3 regions of the Hydrogenophaga luteola genome follow, and region 3 is predicted to be linked to each of the others. Evidence: predicted binding sites of a transcription regulator. Region 3 holds the regulator's gene; each other region holds the start of a gene.
What was found. The regulator HrcA, encoded in region 3, represses chaperone genes, less so after heat shock. The targets are predictions, from matches to a motif close to TTAGCACTCNNNNNNNNNGAGTGCTAA.
Positions count from the first base shown of each region.

Region 1: groES (co-chaperone GroES) is a predicted target of HrcA. The motif match lies at 2,602-2,628, and genes of this name have one in related genera.
Region 2: rpoH (RNA polymerase sigma factor RpoH) is a predicted target of HrcA. The motif match lies at 5,426-5,452, and genes of this name have one in related genera.

Region 1 covers NZ_JBHRXX010000010.1:300,131-307,631, reverse strand. Annotated here, with positions in the region: gene ACFOPI_RS23345 (carotenoid biosynthesis protein) at 1-857, opposite strand, end outside; gene ccoG (cytochrome c oxidase accessory protein CcoG) at 968-2,398, opposite strand; gene groES (co-chaperone GroES) at 2,722-3,012, shown strand; gene groL (chaperonin GroEL) at 3,057-4,700, shown strand; gene ACFOPI_RS23325 (MFS transporter) at 4,804-6,021, opposite strand; gene ACFOPI_RS23320 (hypothetical protein) at 6,491-6,850, opposite strand; gene ACFOPI_RS23315 (hypothetical protein) at 6,942-7,310, opposite strand; gene ACFOPI_RS23310 (roadblock/LC7 domain-containing protein) at 7,307-7,501, opposite strand, start outside.
Region 2 covers NZ_JBHRXX010000007.1:116,805-124,305, reverse strand. Annotated here, with positions in the region: gene ACFOPI_RS15245 (Crp/Fnr family transcriptional regulator) at 1-121, shown strand, start outside; gene ACFOPI_RS15240 (error-prone DNA polymerase) at 72-3,200, opposite strand; gene ACFOPI_RS15235 (Y-family DNA polymerase) at 3,312-4,619, opposite strand; gene imuA (translesion DNA synthesis-associated protein ImuA) at 4,564-5,349, opposite strand; gene rpoH (RNA polymerase sigma factor RpoH) at 5,487-6,443, shown strand; gene ACFOPI_RS15220 (metallophosphoesterase) at 6,453-7,484, opposite strand; gene lysS (lysine--tRNA ligase) at 7,492-7,501, opposite strand, start outside.
Region 3 covers NZ_JBHRXX010000002.1:86,225-93,725, reverse strand. Annotated here, with positions in the region: gene ACFOPI_RS04185 (RelA/SpoT family protein) at 1-1,973, shown strand, start outside; gene greB (transcription elongation factor GreB) at 1,984-2,541, opposite strand; tRNA gene ACFOPI_RS04175 (tRNA-Arg) at 2,617-2,693, opposite strand; tRNA gene ACFOPI_RS04170 (tRNA-Ile) at 2,722-2,798, opposite strand; gene hrcA (heat-inducible transcriptional repressor HrcA) at 2,836-3,855, opposite strand; gene ACFOPI_RS04160 (NAD kinase) at 3,953-4,870, shown strand; gene recN (DNA repair protein RecN) at 4,914-6,560, shown strand; gene rapZ (RNase adapter RapZ) at 6,557-7,495, shown strand.

The DNA.
Region 1 (7,501 bases), on a different contig from region 3:
GCCAGGGGCCGCGCATGGGCGGCGCGCTGGTGCGGGTGGGACCACTGGCGCCAGGCCGCCCAGGCCACGACCACCGGCAGGCCCATCGCAAAGAAGGCGATGGCCCGCACCTCGATGGGGTGGCCCAGCAGCACCTGGAACACCAGCCCGGAGGCGTAGATGAGGATGGGCACCAGCACCGCCAGGGGCAGGCCATCCGCGGGCGGTGGCGAGCGACGCGGGGCGGCCAGCGCCTGGAAGCTGCCGACGATGACCAGCGACACGGCCATCCAGCCGGCGAATCCCTGCAGGGTTTCGCCGAACCAGCCGCCGTCGGTCTTCTGCATGATCCAGGCCTTGAGCACGAACACGAAGTACGGGTCGGCGCCGAGGTCGAAAGCGGTGATCACCATGGCCGCCAGCCAGGCCGTCAGCAGGCCGCTCCGGAAATCCGGATGGGCATGGACCGGCCGGCGCCAGAGCATCAGCGAGGCCATCACATAGCCGATCAGCGCGAGCGCGAACCACATCAGGGGAATGGCCAGCGGCACGTCCCCCAGCCGCGGGCCGAGCACCTCGGTGTAGGTGTAGCGGCCGAAGAACCAGCCGCGCGAGGAACCCATCTGTTCGGCGAACCAGCCCAGGCCCAGGGCCAGCAGCATCAATGCGCGCGTCCGCTGGTAACCCAGCAGCCGGGTGGCCGACCAGGCGCAGACCCAGAACATCACCGCGCACGAGCCCACCAGGGCCAGGGTGAGGCCGGGGTAGTGCCAGGCGGTCCAGATCAGCAGCAGCGCCGTGCCGGCAGCCGCCGCCTGGAACACCGCGCGGTCAAAAACAGAGGGGGTGGAAGAAGTGAGGGCAAAAGAAGGGGCCACAGCCAACGGCTTTCAGTGCTTGGTCAACTCCCTTGGGCGGGCATTGTGACCGCAAGCACGGCGCGATACCCGCGCGGGTTTCCCCCGCGCGCAAATCGCGCGCAAAGGCGTCAGCGTGGCACGAGGAAGGTGGTCTTCTCGTCGAGCCGGATCGCGGAATCGGTGCTCGACTGCAAGCGGAACACGATGGGGTGTGAACCGCTCGCGGCGCCCGGGGGCACCTGCACCCGCACGGCCAGCGTGCGCACCTCGGTCGGCAGCACGTCCACCACGGGCTCCGAGGCCAGGGCGATGCCCTCCATGCCCTCCACCGCCAACCGGATCAGCTGCCGTTCTTCGGTGGCGTTCATGATCTGCAGACGGTAGACGTTCTCGATCCGCCCCTGCTCCACCATGCGGGCGAGCGCGCCGCGGTCGCGGATCACATCGACCTTCATCGGCACCCGCAGGTACAGGCTCACGCCCACCGCCACCGCGATGGCCCCCAGGATGGCCGAATACACCAGCACGCGCGGGCGCAGCGCCCGGCGGACGATCTGCGCCTTGTCCCAGCCGCCGGTCATGGCGTTCTGGGTCGAGTACTTCACCAGGCCACGCGCGTAGCCGAACTTGTCCATCACCTCGTCGCACACGTCGGCACAGGCGCCGCAGCCGATGCACTCGTACTGCAGGCCCTTGCGGATGTCGATGCCGGTCGGGCAGACCTGCACGCACAGGGTGCAGTCCACGCAGGCGCCCAGGCCCTTTTCCTTCGGATCGACCTTCTTGCCGCGCGACCCGCGCGGTTCACCGCGGGCGTCGTCGTAGGTCACGATCAGCGTGTCCTTGTCGAACATCGCGCTCTGGAAACGCGCGTACGGGCACATGTACTTGCAGACCTGCTCGCGCATGAAACCGGCGTTGCCGTAGGTGGCGAAGCCGTAGAAGAAGATCCAGAAGGTCTGCCAGGCGCCCATGGTGCCCGCCAGCACCTCGGCGGTCTGGGCACGGATCGGCGTGAAGTAGCCCACGAAAGTGAAGCCGGTCCACAGCGCGAACAGCACCCAGGCCAGGTGCTTGGCACCGCGGCGGGCGAATTTGGTGCCGCTCAGGGGCGCGTCGTCCAGCCGGATGCGTGCCGCCCGGTCGCCCTCGATCTTCTTCTCGATCCACATGAAGATCTCGGTGTAGACCGTCTGCGGACATGCGTAGCCGCACCACAGGCGCCCGGCCACCGCAGTGAACAGGAACAGCGACAGCGCCGACATCACCAGCAGGCCGGTGAGGTAGATGAAGTCCTGCGGGTAGAGCACCAGGCCACCCAGGTAAAAGCGCCGCGAGAGCAGGTCGAACAGCACCGCCTGGCGGCCGTTCCAGTTGAACCAGGGCAGCGCGTAGAACAGGATCTGGGTGAACCACACCGCGGCCCAGCGCAGGCGGGTGAAGGTGCCGCTGACCGAACGCGTCTGGATCTTCTTGCGCGACTCGTACAGGGAGATTTCAACGGTGTCCGGCTCGGGACTGGCTGTCGATGCGGCGGTGGCTGCGGTCGTGGTGGACATGGTGGTGGGTGGGGAAGGACTGCCGATGCCAGCCACTGTCCAAAAACCGTGCCAGACACAAAAGCCTTTGGATTCAGGCACTTGCCATCGCCCTTGGGCCGCTGGAGCACTGCCAGTCTGCCAATGACTGCCAAGTGGCAGTCCAGGCGGTACCGGGGAATTTCCCGGTACGCACTTGAAATGGGCAGGGGTGGCCCTTATGATTAGCACTCGCTGGAGTTGAGTGCTAACACCCGATTCCCAGTCGATCCGCGGGGCCCTGCCCCATGGCCAGTGGCCCCGCCCATCTGACCCCCAACATTTGATCCATTTCAGGAGATGCAATGAACCTTCGTCCTCTCGCCGATCGCGTGATCGTCAAGCGCATTGACAGCGAAACCAAGACCGCCTCTGGCATCGTCATCCCCGACGCCGCCGCTGAGAAGCCCGACCAGGGCGAAGTCCTGGCCGTCGGTCCCGGCAAGAAAAACGACAAGGGCGAACTGTCGGCCATGAACGTCAAGGTCGGTGACCGCGTTCTGTTCGGCAAGTACAGCGGCCAGACCGTCAAGGTCGACGGCAACGAACTGCTGGTCATGAAGGAAGACGACCTGTTCGCAGTCGTCGAGAAGTAATTCGCCCCTCATCCATCCCCATTTACTGAATCGGAGAAATCAACATGGCAGCAAAAGACGTCATTTTCGGCGGCGAAGCCCGCGCCCGCATGGTTGAAGGCGTGAACGTCCTGGCCAACGCGGTCAAGACCACCCTGGGCCCCAAGGGCCGCAACGTGGTGCTTGAGCGCTCCTTCGGCGCCCCCACCGTGACCAAGGACGGTGTGTCCGTGGCCAAGGAAATCGAACTCAAGGACAAGCTCCAGAACATGGGCGCCCAGATGGTCAAGGAAGTCGCTTCCAAGACCAGCGACAACGCCGGTGACGGCACCACCACCGCCACCGTGCTGGCCCAGGCCATCGTGCGCGAAGGCATGAAGTACGTGGCCGCCGGCATGAACCCGATGGATCTGAAGCGCGGCATCGACCGTGCTGTCGAGTCCCTGATCGCCGAGCTGAAGAAGGCCTCCAAGCCCACCACCACCAGCAAGGAAATCGCCCAGGTCGGCTCCATCTCCGCCAACAGCGACTCCTCCATCGGCGACATCATCGCCAACGCGATGGACAAGGTCGGCAAGGAAGGCGTGATCACCGTGGAAGACGGCAAGTCCCTGCAAAACGAGCTGGATGTCGTGGAAGGCATGCAGTTCGACCGCGGCTACCTGTCGCCCTACTTCATCAACAACCCCGAGAAGCAGGCCGCCCTGCTGGACAACCCGTTTGTTCTGCTGTTCGACAAGAAGATCAGCAACATCCGTGATCTGCTGCCCACGCTGGAAGCTGTGGCCAAGGCCGGCCGTCCGCTGCTGATCATTGCCGAAGACGTCGAAGGCGAAGCCCTGGCGACCCTGGTGGTCAACACCATCCGCGGCATCCTGAAGGTCGTCGCTGTCAAGGCCCCTGGCTTCGGCGACCGCCGCAAGGCCATGCTGGAAGACATCGCCATCCTGACGGGCGGCAAGGTCATCGCCGAAGAAGTGGGCCTGACCCTCGAGAAGGTGACCCTGGCCGACCTGGGCCAGGCCAAGCGCATCGAAGTGGGCAAGGAAAACACCACCATCATCGACGGCGCCGGCGCTGCCGCTGACATCGAAGCCCGCGTCAAGCAAATCCGCGTGCAGATCGAAGAAGCCACCAGCGACTACGACCGCGAGAAGCTGCAAGAGCGCGTGGCCAAGCTGGCCGGCGGTGTGGCCGTCATCAAGGTCGGTGCCGCCACCGAAGTCGAGATGAAGGAAAAGAAGGCCCGCGTGGAAGACGCCCTGCACGCCACCCGCGCTGCGGTGGAAGAAGGCATCGTCGCCGGTGGTGGCGTGGCCCTGCTGCGCGCCAAGCAATCCGCTGGCGCCATCAAGGGTGACAACCCCGACCAGGACGCCGGCATCAAGCTGGTCCTGAAGGCCATCGAAGCCCCGCTGCGCGAGATCGTGGCCAACGCCGGTGGCGAGCCCTCCGTCGTGATCAACAAGGTGCTGGAAGGCAAGGGCAACTTCGGCTTCAACGCTGCCAACGACACCTACGGCGACATGATCGAAATGGGCATCCTGGACCCGACCAAGGTCACCCGCACCGCGCTGCAGAACGCCGCTTCCGTGGCGTCCCTGATGCTGACGACCGAGTGCATGGTCGCCGAGGCTCCGAAGGACGAGGCTCCGATGCCCGCCGGCGGCGGCATGGGCGACATGGGCGGCATGGGCATGGGCATGTAATGCCTTGACCCGGCCCGGGGGCTTCGGCCCCCCTGCCAGAGAAAAAGCCCCGCAAGGCCACTTGCGGGGCTTTTTCTTTGGGCCTTGCTGGGGGGCCGGAAGATCAGGACACGCGCTGCGGCCCGGTCAGCGCGTCGCGCATCGCCAGCGGCCGGAACAGGCGCCACCAGGCCAGGCTGATGCCGAGGGTGCCCAGTCCGCCCAGCACCACCGAGCCCACCGGCCCGAAGGCCGCGGCGGTCACGCCCGACTCGAACTCGCCGAGCTGGTTGCTGGCGCCGATGAAGAGCGTGTTGACCGCCGCCACGCGACCCCGCATCTGGTCGGGTGTTTCCAGCTGCACCAGGGTCTGGCGGATGACCACGCTGACCATGTCGGCCGCGCCGGACACCGCCAGCGCCGCCAGCGACAGCCAGAACGAGGTGGACAGGCCGAACACCACCATGCACAGCCCGAACAAAGCCACCGCCACCAGCAGCGTGCGGCCGACGCGCCGCTCCAGCGCATGGCGCGAGAGCACCACACCCGCCACCAGCGCCCCGACCGCCGGCGCCGACCGCAGCACGCCCAGCCCTTCGGGACCGACCTGCAGGATCTCCTTGGCGAAGATCGGCAGCAGTGCAGTCGCCCCGCCCAGCAGCACCGCGAACAGGTCCAGCGAGACCGCCCCCAGGAGCACCGGGTGGCCCCACACATAGCGCACACCTGCCAGCAGGGTCGCCGCACTGACCGGCTCACGCACGACCGGTGGGCGCTCATAACGCACCCACAGGCAGGCCAGGGCGGCGCCCAGGAACAGCAGCGTGCACACGATGTAGACCGCGTTCAGATCGACCGCGAAGATCAGCCCGCCCAGGGCCGGCCCGCCGATGACGGCAGCCTGGGTGCCCGTCGAGGTGACGGCCGTGGCGCGGGCCAGCAGCGGCGCCGGCACCAGCGACGGCAGCAGCGCTTGCTGGGCCGACATCTGGAACGGACGGACCGCCCCCAGCAGCGCCGACAGCGCCAGCAGCCATTCGCGCGAGACCGCGTGCGCCAGCGTGCCGCCCACCAGCAGCACCGCCACGGCGGCTTGCGCGGACAGGCACAGGGCCACGATGCGGGCCCGGTGGTGGCGGTCGGCGGCGTGACCGGCGGGCAGCGTCGTCGCGAGTGCCGGCACGAACTGGAACAGCCCGACCAGCCCCAGGTCCCAGGCGCTGGCGGTCAGCTCGTACATGTGCCAGCCGATGGTGAGCATCAGCATCTGGGTGCCCGCAACGGCCGCCACCCGGGCGCACCAGAAGCGGACGAAGGACGGATGGGAGAGCAGATCGGACATGGCCGCAGGCTAGCACGCGCTAGCTTTTGCGTTGCAATGGGCGCACCCCCGAGGCAGGAAGCCTGAGGGCGACTACCGAGCGCCGAGGAAGGCCTGCGTGTTGTAGTAGCTCATGTACGCATGGCAACCATGCGGTGGAATCTGAGCTGTGCTGCCGGGTTCTGCCACAGGCCCAATCGGTCGACTTCCGCTCGGTGTGCGGCCTGCACTGCGCCTTTCGCGACCTTACCGGCCTCACACCGCGCCAGTGGCAGGACGGCATGCCACCCCGGTTCCCGACGGACTGAAGCCAACCATAGCGACCAGGTGCCCATCGGAGACTTCATCGCCAACTCGATGGATCGTGCCGTGCCACGCAGGCCCGCAATACATGACAGGCCTCGGACATGAGCATGCGCCCCCAAGAAAAAAGCCCCACGATTCTCCTCGCGGGGCTTTTCGTTTGACCGGCTGCGCGTGGCATCGGCTGTCAGAACGTCATTTCCTTGTCCACGTCCTGAACCTTGCGGCGAGCCATGGCGAGGTTGGAACGGGACTTGTCCAACACCACATAGATGAACACACCTTCTTTGCGAGAGGAGGGACGCAGGATGTGGTACTGCTTTCCGAGGGTGATCAGCATGTCTTCGATCACGTCGTTGAGGCCCAGTGCGCGCATCGTCTTGTTTTTCGCGCGAACGACTTCGGTGTTGCCCGCAGCCGCCACTTCCAGATCCACACCGGTCCCGGCGCTACCCAGCATCATGCCGCTGGTGCTGTCCACAATGGCCGCGCACATTGCACCGTCCAGGGTGAGAACTTCGTCGAGCGTTTGTTTAATGGTTGCCATTCGAATTTTCCTCGTGGTTAGCGCAGTGTTTTTCGGTTACGGCCATCCTGCTGCGCAGACTCCAAAACGGTCGTATCAAGACTGAAACTGCTCAAGCGGCCCTTAGGCCCTTTGACAACCGGGCATGCGCTTTCTTCCATCGCTCCCAGTCCACGTCCGCGTCCCTGTCTGTGATGATCACGAGAATCAGACCAGGGCCGCATTCACTGACCGTGATACGCGCAGCGCGGTGAAACAGGATGGCCACCTGCAATTCGCCCACGGGCGAGAAGACTTCCCGGTTGCGTCGGTACAGACGCCAGTAGTCGGACACGGTGGACACCACGGCATCACACAATGCCGCGTCTCCTTCGGCATGCCAGACCATGCCGCCGTCAAGTTCCACCAATGCGGCCGCCTGAAAGCCACGCTGTGCGGCCATGTCGCTGAGCGCTTCGCGCAAAGACTCGGGTCGCATCATGACTGGGCCATGCCCTTCGCAAACTGATTGGCCTGGTACATCACCTGCGCGAGCAAGCTGCTGCCGTCTGCGACAAGAATCAGCACCAACTCGACGCGCTCCAGGACGAACTGCCGTACCACGGCGAAGCCTTGGTCGGTGTTCAGGACCAGGTTGATGCAGCGGCCCAGACCCGCCTCCTGGGTGGCCAC
Region 2 (7,501 bases), on a different contig from region 3:
CAAGGCGCTCAAGGCGCTGGAGGCAAGTGGGCGGCTGCGGCTGCACTACGGAGAGATCGAACTGCTGGTCCCTAATGAAAATCCCGGCTCCCCGGCGCCAGCCGGCCCAGCAGCGGGTTGAGGTTTTCGAGCCGGCCGGCGATCAGGTTGCAGACCGCACCTTCGCGCTGCCAGACGCCGTGCACGCCCATCAGGCGTGAACCGGTGAGTTCGCTGCGCTGGCGTTCGCGCAGTGAGCGCCAGACGATGACCTGCACGGTGCCGGTTTCGTCTTCCAGCGTCACGAAGACCACCCCCTGCGAAGTGCCGGGCTGCTGGCGGCAGGTGACGATGCCGCAGGCGCGCACGAGGCGGCCGTCGGGTGCGGCTTGGAGTTGCTCGGCGGTCATGAATCGGCGCTGGGTCAGCCGCTCGCGCAGCAGGGCCAGCGGGTGGCGGCGCAGAGTCAGGCCGGTACTCGCGTAGTCCCAGACGATGGCTTCGCCTTCGGGCGCTTCGTCGAGGTCCAGCGTGGCTTCGTTGACCGGCGCGCGGCGCAGAAGGGCGGGCGCGGCCTGCAGGGCGGACGCGTCCCAGACTTGCTGGCGGCGGTGACCGGCCAGGCTCTGCAACGCGTCGGCAGCCGCCAGCTGCTGCAGGGTCTGTCGGTCGAGTTGCGCTCTCAGTGCGAGGTCTTCCGTGCTGACGAACGGCCGCTCCTGTCGTGCAGCGCTGATGCGCCCGGCTTCCGCTTCGGACAGCCCGCTGACCAGCCGCAAGCCCAGCCGCACCACCGGTTGCCCGGGGGCGTCGGGTGCGGGCATGTCTTCGAGCGTGCAGTCCCAGTCGCTGTGGCTCACGTCCACCGGCCGCACCACCACGCCGTGGCGCTGCGCGTCCTGCACCAGCTGGCTGGGCGTGTAGAAGCCCAGCGGCTGGCTGTTGAGCATGGCGGCCAGGAACTCGGCCGGGTGGTGGCGCTTGATCCAGCAGCTGTCGTAGACCAGCAGCGCGAAGCTGACCGCGTGGCTTTCGGGGAAGCCGTAGCTGGAGAAGCCCTTGACCTGCTCGACCACGCGCTGGGCAAATTCGAGCGGGTAGCCGTTGCGCGTCATGCCGTCGATGAGGCGGTGTTCGTAGGCGCCCAGGCCGCCGGTGCGCCGCCAGGCGCCCATGGCGCGGCGCAGACCGTCGGCCTCGCCGGGCGTGAAGTCGGCCGCGATCATGGCGATCTGCATGCACTGCTCCTGGAACACCGGCACCCCCAGGGTGCGCTCCAGCGCAGCCTCCAGCCCCTTGGGGTAATCGACCGGCTCCTTGCCCTGGCGACGCCGCAGGTACGGATGCACCGCGCCGCCCTGAATGGGACCGGGCCGCACCAGCGCGACCTCGACCACCAGGTCGTAGAAGCAGCGTGGCTTCAGGCGCGGCAGCATGGCCATCTGCGCGCGGCTTTCGATCTGGAACACGCCCACGGTGTCGGCGGCGCAGATCATGTCGAAGGTGGCCACGTCCTTGTCGGGAATGGTGTGGAGGGGCATGGGGTGCCCGCGCCGCTGGCCGATGAAATCGAGCGACTTGCGGATCGCGGTCAGCATTCCCAGCGCCAGCACATCGACCTTGAGCAGGCCCATGGCGTCGAGGTCGTCCTTGTCCCACTGGATCACCGTGCGCTCGGGCATGGACGCGTTCTCGATCGGCACCAGCCGCGCCAGCGGTCCGCTGGTCAGCACGAAGCCGCCGGTGTGCTGCGAGAGGTGGCGCGGAAAGCCCAGCAGCTGTTGGACCAGGGTGACGAACTGGCGCGCCGCCAGGCTGTCCGGATCGAGGCCGGCTTCATGCAGGCGCTCGTCGGCCAGGCCGTCTTCGTCCCACCAGCGGTGGTCGCGCGCCAGCCGATCCAGCAAGGCCTCGTCGAAACCCATGGCCTTGCCGACGTCGCGCACGGTGCTGCGCGGGCGGTAGCTGATGACGGTGGCGGTGAGTGCGGCGCGGTCGCGGCCGTACTTGCGGTAGAGGTACTGGATGACCTCTTCGCGCCGCTCGTGCTCGAAGTCCACGTCGATGTCGGGCGGCTCGTTGCGCTCTTTGGACAGGAAGCGTTCGAACAGCAGCGAGGACCGCGCCGGGTCCACCGCCGTCACGCCCAGGCAGTAGCAGACCGCGCTGTTGGCCGCCGAGCCGCGGCCCTGGCAGAGGATGCCCTGCGAACGCGCAAACGCCACGATGTCGTGCACGGTGAGGAAGTAGTGCTCGTAGCCGAGTTCGGTGATGAGGGCCAGCTCGTGTTCGATCTGCGCACGCACCTTGGGCGGCACGCCCGCCGGCCAGTGTTCGGCAGCGCCGGCTTCGGTGAGCGCGCGCAGGTGCTGCGCCGGTGTGCAGCCGGGTGGCACCACCTCGGCCGGGTACTGGTAGCGCAGCTCGTCCAGCGACCATCGCGTGCACCGTGCGGCGATGCCCAGGGTTTCCGCCAGCAGATCGGGCGGGAAGCTCTGCGCCAGCCGCACGCGGGTGCGCAGGTGCTGCTCGGCGTTGGGCGCAAGCGCAAAGCCGCAGGCCACCAGTGGCCGACCAATGCGGGTCGCGGTGAGCACGTCCTGCAGCGGCTTGCGCGAGCGCACGTGCATGTGCACGTCGCCCACCGCCACCAGCGGCACGGCCGTGAGCGCACCGGCCTCGCGCAGGCGGTGCAGGTGAATGGCGTCGTCCAGCCGGCCCAACTGCGTCACGCCCAGCCAGCAGCGGCCCAGGAAGTTGCCGAGCAGCCAGCGCGCGGTGGCATCGCACTGGTCTTGTGTGGCGCCGCGCGCTGGCACGGCGATGGCCAGGCAGTCGGCCAGGGCTGCGGGGTCGACATCGTCCAGCCTCAGCCGGTATGTGCCCTTGGCGGCCGAGCGCCGCAGCCTCGTGATGAGCTCGCAGAGGTTCCCGTAGCCGTGGAGGTTGGTGGCCAGCAGCACCAGCGTGAAATCGCCGGTGGGACCGCCACCCGCCTGGACGAGGAACTGGCTGCCCACGATGAGCGGCAGTTTGTGTTTTTTCGCGGCCACGTGCGCCCGTGCGATGCCCGCCATCGAACATTCGTCGGTGATGGCCAGTGCGGTGTAGCCCATGGCCTTGGCGCGCGCCACCAGCTCCTCGGCGTGGCTGGCACCGCGCAGGAAGCTGAAGTTGGAGCAGCACAGCAGCTCGGCGTAGTCGGGCAGGGACATCTTCATGGCCGATCCGGCGCCGGGCCGCCCCAAGCCGGATCAGCCCCCGGACCCGGGAGGCACCGGGTCCCTCCCCGGTGCTGGGGCAGCGACCCGCGCAGCGGCGGAGCGTGGGGGTTAAGCGAACACACCATGGAGATACCAGGCCGGCTCGTCGGCCAGCCTCGTCTGGAACACCCACAGCACACCCGCCAGCGGCGACTGGGCGACCCAGTAGTCGCGTACCGCGTGGCGGGTGCGGCCAGTGGCCTCGTCACGGTCCCACCAGCCCCCCTCCACTCGCTGCGGTCCCAGCAGCAGCTGCAGTTCGCCCTGGTAGAGCGGCCGGTGCTGGCGCACCAGCAGCTTCAGTGGCTGCTGCAGCATCCAGGTCGGCTGCGGCCCGGCGGGCGCCACCGGCCAGGCCTCGCGCGGCAAGACCTGCGCCGCCGGCTGCCAGCACTCCATCGCCTCGGGCCGGTGGTCCTCGCACAGCAGCGGCCGAACCACCCGGTCCTCACCCAGCCGCGCCGCCAGCCGCTCCAGCACCTGGGGCAGCGGCTCCTGGCCATGGGCTTCGTCGGGCAACCACGATGCGCTCCGGGGCGCCAGCGGCACCACCCCCTCGGCCGTCAGCCGCAGGTCGCCGACCGGGGCAGCCAGCACCACCTGCGCCAGGTGCTCGGCCAGCAGCCGCGAGAGGTGCCCCACTTCGCGCGTGGGCTCGGCAGTGCGCACCGTCAGCTGCCCGCCCTCGCCCGCGCCGCGCGACCGCATGGCGTCGTGCGCCCAGTGCAGGGTGAAGGCGGTCACGCCGCTGTGGCGTGCGGCCAGCCAGGCCGAGAGCTGCAGCAGCAGGCGGTGCGCCCCGAAGGTCAGGGTCCCCGCGTCCTCGACCCGGTGCGGCAGCTCCAGCCGGGCGTCGAACACCGCGGGCAGCATGACCCAGACATGCGTCTCGGGGGCACGGCCATAGGCCTGGTCCAGCGCCGCCAGCAAGGCCGCATCGAAACGCCGCGCCAGTCCGGCACGCGGCAGCCGGCGCAGATCGCCCAGGGTGCGACAGCCGATGCGCGCCAGGATCGGCAGGTGCGGCCGCACGGCGCTCAGGGTCGCCATCGGCAGCGCGTCCAGCACGCGCTCCAGCGGCGCCGACACGCCGTCTTCCACCCCCGCCCGCGCCAGCGCCAGCGCCGCCCGGGCGTTGGGCGCCCAGGCCAGGGCCACTGCGCCCAGTTCCTGCGCTCCGCCCCAGAGCCGCTCGCGCAGCGCCGCCCGCCCGCCGAACAGACGCAGGCTCGCCGCCACTTCCAGCAACACGGCCTCTTCGGCGACGGCGACACGGGGCGTGAACTGCAGCGCCCAGACCGCCAGCGCCTGCAGCGCCGCGTCAGTGGGGGACGGCGGGTCGTCGGTGCTCGGGCGTCGGAGCGCGGACCACAGCATGGTCGGCCTCACGGGAAACGGCCGTCTGGCCCAGGTTCAGCAGCCGGGGCGGCAGCACTGCCGACAGCCCGGCCGGCACCGCCGGCAGGTGCAGGGTGCGCGCCAGCGGCGGCCCCTTGCGCTTGATCACGTCGACCGACAAAGCCCAGCCAGCACCCGGACGCACCAGCAGGCGCAGGGATGCCGCCGAGGATTCGCGGGCTGCGACGGCCGGCCGGCACAGCCACACCGGGCCTTCGTGGTCACTGGCCAGCACCTGCAGGCGCCTCAGCTGCGCCGGCCGTGCCTGGGGCAGCCAGGCCAGCACCGCCCCGCAGCTGCCGGCCTTGACCAGCTGTTCGGTGGCCCAGAGGCGCTCGGCCGGCGTGTCGGCCTGCACCCAGACCAGCTGCCGGGCTGTCACGCCATGCGGCAGCAGGCCCGGCAGGTGCGGCAGATGCGGTGGCCCGACCAGCACCACTTCACGCCCGACGGCACAGACCCGGCCCAGCGCCGGCCCCAGCAGGCGGAACTCCAAGGTACCCGCCGGGCTCAGCAACAGCTCGGTCAGCCCGAAACCGGGCCAGCCCCCGCCCGGCAGGGCCGCGTCCAGCGCCCCGAATCCGCTGGCGCAGCTGGCCGTGACCGGCCGGCCCAGCGCGTCGCCGCGCCAGACGAGGGCGGACAGGCTGGCCGGCAGATCGCCGGACGGGCGGATGAACGGGGCAGGCATGGTGGTGGCAAGGCTCAAATACTGTTTTTATGTACAGTAAAAGAAAACGGACCGATTGTCCACCCCCGGATATCACGGTCATGGAACCATTCAATTAGCACTCGCTCATAGAGAGTGCTAACATTTCCGCAAGACCACCTGAGGAGGTTCTTCACATGTCCACCACCCTGCTCGCCCCCGCCGCCCTGCCGACCACCACGCTGGCCGTCGCCAGCCCGTGGAGCCGTTCGCTGACGCTGCCGCCGCTGGGCAATCTGGACGCGTACATCTCGGCGGTCAACCGCATGCCACTGCTGACGCTCGAAGAAGAGCAGTCGGCCGCCCGCCGCCTGCGCGATCACAACGACCTGGAAGCTGCCGGCCAACTGGTGATGTCGCACCTGCGCCTGGTGGTGTCCATCGCCCGCCAGTACCTGGGCTACGGCCTGCCGCACGGCGACCTGATCCAGGAAGGCAACGTCGGCCTGATGAAGGCCGTCAAGCGCTTCGACCCCGACCAGGGCGTGCGCCTGGTGAGTTACGCAATCCACTGGATCAAGGCCGAGATCCACGAATACATCCTGAAGAACTGGCGCATGGTCAAGGTCGCCACGACCAAAGCCCAGCGCAAGCTGTTCTTCAACCTGCGCTCGATGAAGCAGGGCTTCCGTGCCGAGGCCACCGAAGGCGACACCCACCGCGAGGCCCTGTCGGACAGCGAGATCGATGTGGTCGCGCGCGACCTCAAGGTCAAGCCCGAGGAAGTGCGCGAGATGGAAACGCGCCTGTCCGGTGGTGACGTGGTGCTCGACCCCTCGCCCGCCGACGATGGTGAAGAAACCTATGGCCCGATCGCCTGGCTGGCCGATGCCAACCACGAGCCGACTGCGATGATCGAATCGGCCCAGCGCGATGTGCTGGCCACCGAAGGCATCGCGCAGGCCATGGGCGAGCTCGACGACCGTTCGCGCCGCATCGTGACCGAACGCTGGCTCAAGGTGAACGACGACGGTTCGGGCGGCATGACGCTGCACGAACTGGCGGCCGAATACGGCGTGAGCGCCGAGCGCATCCGCCAGATCGAGGTGGCGGCCATGAAGAAGATGCGCAAGGCCCTGGCCGAATTCGCCTGAGCCGCCGGCTCAGCGCACGAGATCGATGCGGTCGATGGTCGGCCGCACGCCCAGCCGGGCCGGCAAGCCGATGGTGCCCACACCGGGCGTCACCAGCAGCTGCCCGGCCCTTGTGCCGTACAGCCCGTTCCACCAGGGCTGCAGGGAGTTGGTCTTCCGCAGGAACCAGGGCGAAAAACCGGGAATCCAGATCTGCCCACCATGAGTGTGCCCGGCCATGGAGAGGAACGCCGCGCCCTTCGGCAGCAGCGCCACGGTGTCGGGTTGGTGCACCACCACCAGCCGCCGCGATGAGTCGTTATTGAGGCCGCCTGGCCAGAGTCGCTCAATTTGCTGCTGAGGCCGCCCGCCCCACTGGTCGTCCAGCCCCACCAGCTCCCAGCCCTTCCAGGGCACAGCCTGCCCTTCGATCAGGCGTACGCCGTGCTGCGTCAGCGCTTCGCGCAGGGGCGCGGTGAGTTCCGGCCCGGGCGCCTGCACATCGTGATTGCCCAGCACGCCCCAAACCGGGTGGCGCAGGCGCGCAAGCGGTGCGAAGCCCGCACGCAGGTCCTGCGTCGGCTCGTGGGTCCAGTCGCCCGCGACGATCACCGCATCCACGTCCATCGCGTTGAGCCGGTCGACCAGGTCGTCCAGTTGCCGGTCGCGAAAGAACAGTCCCCAGTGGATGTCGGCGACCAGCGCCAACTTCAGCGGCTGTGCTTCGGCCGGAATTCCGGACAGGGTGGTGTGGCGCACGCGGATCCAGTAAGGCTCGATCCAAGACGACCACAGGCCCACCAGCACCAACAGCGCATACACCGGATGGCGCCAGCGGCGCGCGCCGCGCTCGATGCGCCAGCGCAGCCACAGGCCCACCAGCAGCGGCAGCCCCGCCAGGCGCGGCGCCCAGTAGAGCCAGAGCATGACGAAATTGCGCGCCTCCAACCGCGGCGTGTGCCAGCGGCCCGCATGGTCCCAGGCCGTGATGGCCAGCGACAGCAGCAGGGCGACGCCGAACAGCCACCAGACACGGCGGTCCAGGCGCTGCAGGTCGCTCACGGTGGGGTCAGTGCTCG
Region 3 (7,501 bases):
TGCACGACGCGATGGAAGACTGCGGCGTGAGCAAGGTCGAACTCGTCGAGCGCTTCGGTGCGCCGGTCGCGGACCTGGTCGACGGCCTGACCAAGCTGGAGAAGCTGGCCTTCGACACCCGAGAGCAGAACCAGGCCGAGTCCTTCCGCAAGATGCTGCTGGCCATGGCCAAGGACGTGCGGGTCATCCTGATCAAGCTGGCCGACCGCACCCACAACATGCGCACCATGGGCGATATGCCGCGCAACAAGTGGCAGCGCATCAGCAGCGAGACGCTGGAGATCTATGCCCCGATCGCGCACCGCTTGGGTCTGAACTTCACCTACCGCGAACTGCAGGACCTCTCGTTCCGCTTCCTGCACCCTTGGCGCTACGAGGTGCTGTCCAAGGCGCTGAACAAGTCCCGCAACCGCCGCAAGGACCTGATCGCCCGCGTGCAGAAGGAGGTTGAAGGCGCGTTTGCCAGGCACGGCATGCCGGTGCGCATCGTCGGACGTGAAAAGACGCTCTATTCCGTCTACCGCAAGATGGACAGCAAGCACCTGTCGTTCTCGCAGGTCACCGACATCTACGGCTTCCGCATCGTGGTGCCCGAGCTGACCGACTGCTACACCGGCATGGGCCTGCTGCACCAGCTCTACAAGCCGGTACCCGGCAAGTTTCGCGACTATGTGGCCATCCCCAAGGTCAACGGCTACCAGTCGCTGCACACGACCCTGATCGGCCCCTTCGGTACCAACATCGAGTTCCAGCTGCGCACCCACGCAATGGACGTGGTGGCCGAGTCCGGCGTTGCCGCCCACTGGCTCTACAAGGCCAACGAACCCAACAGCGACACCACCCAGCGCCTGGGCACGCAGTGGCTGCAGTCGCTGCTGGACATTCAGCAGGAGACACACGACGCCAGCGAGTTCTGGGACCACATCAAGATCGACCTGTTCCCCGACGCGGTCTACGTGTTCACGCCGCAGAGCAAGATACTCTCGCTGCCGCGCGGAGCCACAGTGATGGACTTCGCCTACGCCATCCACAGCGGCGTGGGCAATCGCGCCGTGGGTGCCCGCATCAACGGCGAACAGCGCCCGCTGCGCACCGAACTTGCCAACGGCGATGTGGTGGAGATTCTCACCAGCGAGTCCGCCGAGCCCAACCCGGCCTGGCTGTCCTTCGTCAAGACCGGTCGTGCGCGCTCGAAGATCCGGCACCACCTCAAGACGCTCGCTCAGGAAAAGACCCACCTGCTCGGCGAGCGCATGCTCGCCCAGGCCCTGCGCTCCGAAGGCATCGCACATCTCCCCGACGCCAGTGGCGAACACAAGGCCACCTGGGACAAGCTTCTGCGCTTTACCGGCAACAAGTCGCGCGAAGAACTCCTCTCGGACATCGGCATGGGCAAGCGCATCGCCAACATGGTGGGCAAGAAGCTGGCCGTGCTGTTGGCGGAAACCGGGCTCAAGCCCGATGCGGTGCTCATAAGCACCGAGCGCTATGCCGCCGGCGAAGACGAGTCGGTCTCGCAGGGCGTGGTCAGCCTGGATGGCAGCGAAGGCCTGTCGGTCCAGTTCGCGCGCTGCTGCCAGCCGATCCCAGGCGACCGCATCGTGGGCTATCTCGGCCGTGGAGAGGGACTGACGGTGCACACCGAGGACTGCCCCACCGGCAAGCGCCTGCTGGCGCGAGACGGGGAACGCTTCCTCCAGGTCGAGTGGTCCGATGAACCGACGCGCCCGTTCGACACCACCGTGGTGGTCACCGTGACCAACGGCAAGGGGGTTCTGGCTCGCGTAGCCTCCGCCATAGCCTCGGCGGAGGCGGACATCACCCACGTGGACATGGGCGCCGAGCCCGCACAGACAGCCACCGACATCCGCTTTTCAGTGGCCGTGCGCGACCGGGTGCACCTCGCCGAAGTGCTGCGCAGCCTCAAGCGGACCACCTCGGTGATCAAGGCGCAGCGGTTCCGCGCCAGCTGAATGGCAGGCGTCAGCTCCCGGGTGCGGGATAGCTGACCGAGAGGATTTCCAGCTCCTGACTTCCGCCAGGCACCACCAGCCTGACCAGATCGCCCACGCGAGCCTTCAGCAGGGCCCGGGCCACGGGGGACACCCAGCTGATCTCGTGACGGGCACTGTCCGCCTCATCCACACCGAGAATGGTCACCGTGGTCTCCTTGCCCTCATCGTCTGCATAGGTCACCGTGGCGCCGAAAAACACCTGGTCGCTGCCATGGTGCTGCGAGCAATCCACCACCTCGGCAATTTCAAGCCGACGCGTGAGAAAACGGATGCGTCGATCGATTTCGCGCAGGCGCTTCTTGCCGTAGAGATAGTCACCGTTCTCGGAACGGTCGCCGTTGCTGGCGGCCCAGTGAACGATCTCGACGATGCGTGGCCGCTCGTCGTCGATCAGAGCCATCAACTCGGCCCGCAGCCGGTCATAACCCGCCCGGGTGATGTAGTTCACCCCAGTCGGCAGCACCGCCGGCTCGGGCAGGTCATCGTCTTCGTCTGCGTCGGTTTCGCGGGTGAATGCTTTGCTCATGAAGGAACGGCCCGGGAGAACGTTTCGGAGCGAAAAAGAAAAAAGCCCGCAGCTTGTGGCTGCGGGCTTTTTATTTGGTGCGGCTGGCAGGAATCGAACCCACGACCCCTTGGTTCGTAGCCAAGTACTCTATCCAGCTGAGCTACAGCCGCGAAGACATGCATTGTAGCACGGTTTTTTTGGTAGGCCGTGTTGGGCTTGAACCAACGACCAAAGGATTATGAGTCCTCTGCTCTGACCAACTGAGCTAACGGCCCGGGAAGGCCCGCATTGTAGGCGGCCGCGACGCCCCACTCACTTGTGGCTCAGGGCGTTGCTCACCAGCTTGGCCGTCACGTCGACGATCTGGATCATGCGGTCGTAAGGCATGCGCTGCGGACCAATGACTCCAAGCGTGCCCACCACCTGACCGTCCACCTCGTAGGGCGCGGTGACCACCGACAGATCTTCAAAAGGCACGACATGGCTTTCGCCACCGATGTAGATGCGCACGCCATCGGCCTGTGAGGACACGTCCAGCAGGCGGATCAACTGGGTCTTCTGCTCGAACAAGTCGAACAGCTGGCGCAGGTGCCCCATGTCGCTGGAAAACTCGCTGACCGACAGCAGGTTGCGTTCCCCCGAGACCACCACTTCGTCACGCTCGGTGTTCGAGTCGGCCCCGATGTCGACAGCGACCTGCATGAGAGAAGCGATCTCGCCCCGCAGAGCCTCGACCTCGTTGCGCAGGCGCGCCCGCACCTCTTCCATGGTCAGGCCGGCGTAGTGGGCATTGAGGAAGTTGGCCGCCTCCAGCAACTGGGACTGGGTGAAGTTTGCCTGGGTGTGAATGATCCGGTTCTGCACATCCCCGTCCGGCGACACCAGGATCACCAGCACTCGGCGCTCCGACAGGCTCAGGAACTCGATGTGTCGGAACACCGAGGCGCGCCGCGGCGCCATCACCACGCCCACGTACTGGGACAGGCTGGAGAGCATCTGGGCGGCGTGGCTGATGACGCGCTGTGGCTGTGCGCCCGCCTCGATGCCGGTGGCGCCGATGTTCTCTGCCCCCGAAATGTCTTCGCGCCGCACGGTGAGCATGGTGTCCACGAACAGCCTGTAGCCTCTGGCGGTTGGAATGCGCCCGGCCGAGGTATGGGGGCTGGCGATGAGCCCGAGCTCCTCCAGGTCGCTCATCACGTTGCGAATGGTCGCAGGGGAGAGCTCCATGCCGGCAGCCTTGGCCAGCGTGCGGGAACCGACGGGCTGGCCGTCGGCAATGTAGCGCTCGACCAGGGTCTTGAGCAGAAGTTTGGATCGGTCGTCCAGCATGGCCCCATTTTACGGACGGTGCCACCCGAAAGCAGTGAATGGGAGCAAGGGTTTCCGGGGGGCCGGCCTACCTTTCCCCCTATGTTGTAATTTGTGCATGACCCAGCTCGACACCAGCCGCCATGCGGCCCCTGCGCCGAAGCGCCACCTGCGATTCGCCCATGTGGCCATCGTCGGCAAGTACCAGGCGCCCGGCTCTCGCAAGGTGGTTGAGACCCTGGCCGAGTTTCTGCACGACGAAGGCTGCGACGTCTCGCTGGAGAGGGACACCGCGCTCAACACCGGCCTGTTGCAATACCCGGCGCTGGACGTGCCGGCCATGGGCCAGTCCATCGACCTGGCGCTGGTGCTCGGCGGCGACGGCACCATGCTGGGCATCGGCCGGCAGCTGGCCCGCTATGGCGTGCCACTGGTGGGCATCAACCAGGGGCGCCTGGGTTTCATCACCGACATTCCACTGGGCGCCTACCAGGACAACCTGCGAGCCATCCTGCGTGGCGAGTTCGAAGAAGATCCCCGCTCTTTGATGGCGGCCAGCGTCTGGCGCGACGGCCGCTGCGTGTTCGAGGCCACCGCCCTGAACGACGTGGTTGTCAACCGGGGCGGTGTGGCCAGCATGATCGAGCTGCGGGTGGAGGTGGACGGCCATTTCGTGGCCAACCAGCGCGCGGACGGCCTGATCCTCGCCACCTCCACCGGCTCCACCGCCTACGCATTGTCGGCCGGCGGTCCGCTGCTGCATCCCGCGGTCGGCGGCTGGATCATGGTGCCCATCGCGCCACACACACTGTCCAACCGGCCCATCGTGCTGCCGGCGCACTGCGAAGTGGCGGTCGAGATCGTCTCTGGCAAGGACGCCAGCGCCAACTTCGACATGCAGTCGCTCACCAGCCTGCTGCACGGCGACCGCATCGTCGTGCGCCGCTCGGAACACACGCTGCGCCTGCTCCATCCCTTGGGCTGGAGCTACTTCGACACCTTGCGCAAGAAGCTGCACTGGAACGAGGGCGCCTGAGAGCGGTCAAAATAGCCGCCTTCCCTTCGTTTGTTCCGAAGCCATGAGCCTCCGACGCATCGTCTTGCGTGACTTCGTCATCGTGCCCTCGCTGGATCTCGATCTGGACCAGGGCTTCAACGTGCTCACCGGCGAGACCGGTGCCGGCAAATCCATCCTCATCGACGCCTTGCAGCTGGCGCTCGGGGCCCGCGCCGACAGCGGCGTGGTGCGAGAGGGCGCCACGCGCTGCGAGATCGCTGCGGAATTCGACCTGCCCTCTACCCTGCGCCCCTGGCTGGATGAACAGGGCATTGCTGCGACCGAAGACAGCCTGCTGCTGCGCCGCACCGTCGACACCGAAGGACGCAGCCGCGGCTGGATCAATGGCAGTGCGGCCACGATGGCCCAGCTCAAGGCCCTGGCAGATCACCTGGTCGATATCCACGGCCAACACGCCTGGCAAAGCCTGACGCGCGCCGAAGCCGTGCGGGGTCTGCTAGACGCTTACGGCGGCGTGGACACCTCGACGGCGTCCACGCTCTGGGCCGGCTGGCGCCAGGCCCGAAAGGCACTGGAGAGTGCGACCCAGCGCCAGAACACGCTGCAGCAGGAAAGCGAGCGACTGGCCTGGCAGATCGGGGAGCTCGACAAATTGCAGCCACAACCCGGCGAGTGGGAAGACATCAACGCGCAGCACAGCCGCCTGGCCAATGCGCAAGGCCTGATGGACGCCGCACGCGACGCCGCCGCAGCGCTGGACGACGAGGACAGCAGCGCCGCGTCGCTGATTCACCGGGCGCTGTCCGCGCTGCAGGCCCAGGCCCACCTGGAGCCCGCTTTCAACGACGCCATCGAAGCGCTGCAGGCGGCCCTGGCCCAGGTGCAGGACACGGTGCACAGCCTGCACCACTACACACGCCACACCGAACTGGACCCCTCGAGGCTGGAGGCACTCGATCAGCGCCTGTCCCAATGGATGTCGCTGGCCCGCCGCTACCGCCGGCCGCCCGAAGAACTGGCCGAGCTGCTCGCGGGCTGGAAACAGGAGCTCGAAAGCATCGACCAGGCCATGGACCTGGACGCCCTGCGCGCGGCGGAACGCAAGGCATGGGACTCATTCGAGCTTGAAATCAAGCGCCTGGCGAAGCTGCGCCGGCAGGCGGCGCCCAAGCTGTCGCGGGCGGTCACCGACGCCATGCAGACCCTGGGCATGCAGGGAGGGCGTTTCGAGGTGGGTCTTCAGAAACTGGACGAACCCCAGGCGCACGGCTGGGAGCAGGTCGAGTTCCTGGTCGCAGGCCACGCGGGCGTGAGCCCACGACCGGTCGGCAAGGTGGCCTCGGGCGGCGAACTATCACGCATCGCTCTGGCGATCTCGGTGGTCACCAGCCAGCTGGGACAGGCCCCGACCCTCATCTTCGACGAGGTCGACTCGGGCATCGGGGGGGCCGTGGCGCACACCGTCGGGCAGCTTCTGCGCCAGCTCGGTCGCGACCGTCAGGTGCTCGCCGTGACCCACCTGCCCCAGGTGGCCGCGTGTGGAGACCACCACCTGCTTGTGAGCAAGCGCCAGAGCGGCTCGATCACGCACAGCACCGTCACCCAGATCACCCACGAACAGCGCGTGAGCGAACTGGCGCGCATGCTCGGCGGCAACGACCGTTCGGAAGTCTCGCTGGCGCACGCACGCGAACTGCTGACCACATGAACACGCCGGACCCCGCCCAACTCCTCAAGCCGATCGAGCTGGTGCTGATCACCGGCATGTCCGGATCGGGCAAGTCGATCGCCCTGACCGCCCTGGAAGACCTGGGCTACTACTGCGTCGACAACCTGCCGCCGGAGCTGCTGGCCTCGTTCATCGCGCTGGAGCAGAGCCACCGAGCCAGCAAGGTGGCGATCGCGATGGATGTGCGCAGCGCCGCATCGCTGCCTGGCCTGCCCGCGCGGCTGGCCGAGATCCGCCACCAGCCCGGACAGGATGTCCACCTCACCACGGTCTTCCTCGACGCCACCACGGACACGCTGGTGCGGCGCTTCTCCGAGACCCGCCGCCGCCACCCGTTGTCGCTCAAGCCGTCGAACGACGAACACCGGGCGCTCACGGACGCCATCGAATACGAGCGCGAACTGCTGTCGGAGCTGCGCGACCGCGCCCAGGTGCTCGACACCAGCCTGATCCGCCCAGCGCAGTTGCGCAGCCACATCAAGGAACTCATCGGCGCCCAGCAGGCGCCGCTCACCTTGGTGTTCGAGTCCTTCGCCTTCAAGCGTGGCATTCCCATGGACGCCGACTTCGTGTTTGACGTGCGCATGCTGCCCAACCCGCACTACGAACCCGACCTGCGCCCACTCACGGGGCGGGACGAGCCCGTGGCGGCCTTCCTGGCGCGCCATGACGAGGTGGGGGTGATGCAGGAGCAGATCGACACCTTCCTGCGCCACTGGCTGCCGCACATGCTGAACGACCACCGCAGCTATGTCACCGTGGCCATCGGGTGCACGGGCGGCCAGCACCGGTCGGTGTACCTCGTGGAGCGCCTGGCCAAGGCCTTTTCAAGCGCCTGGTCCACACGCTTGCGCCACCGCGAGATCGATGGCTGGCCCACACCCCCTGCCCGGTCCGCCTCCGCGAGCCCCTGAGCGAGC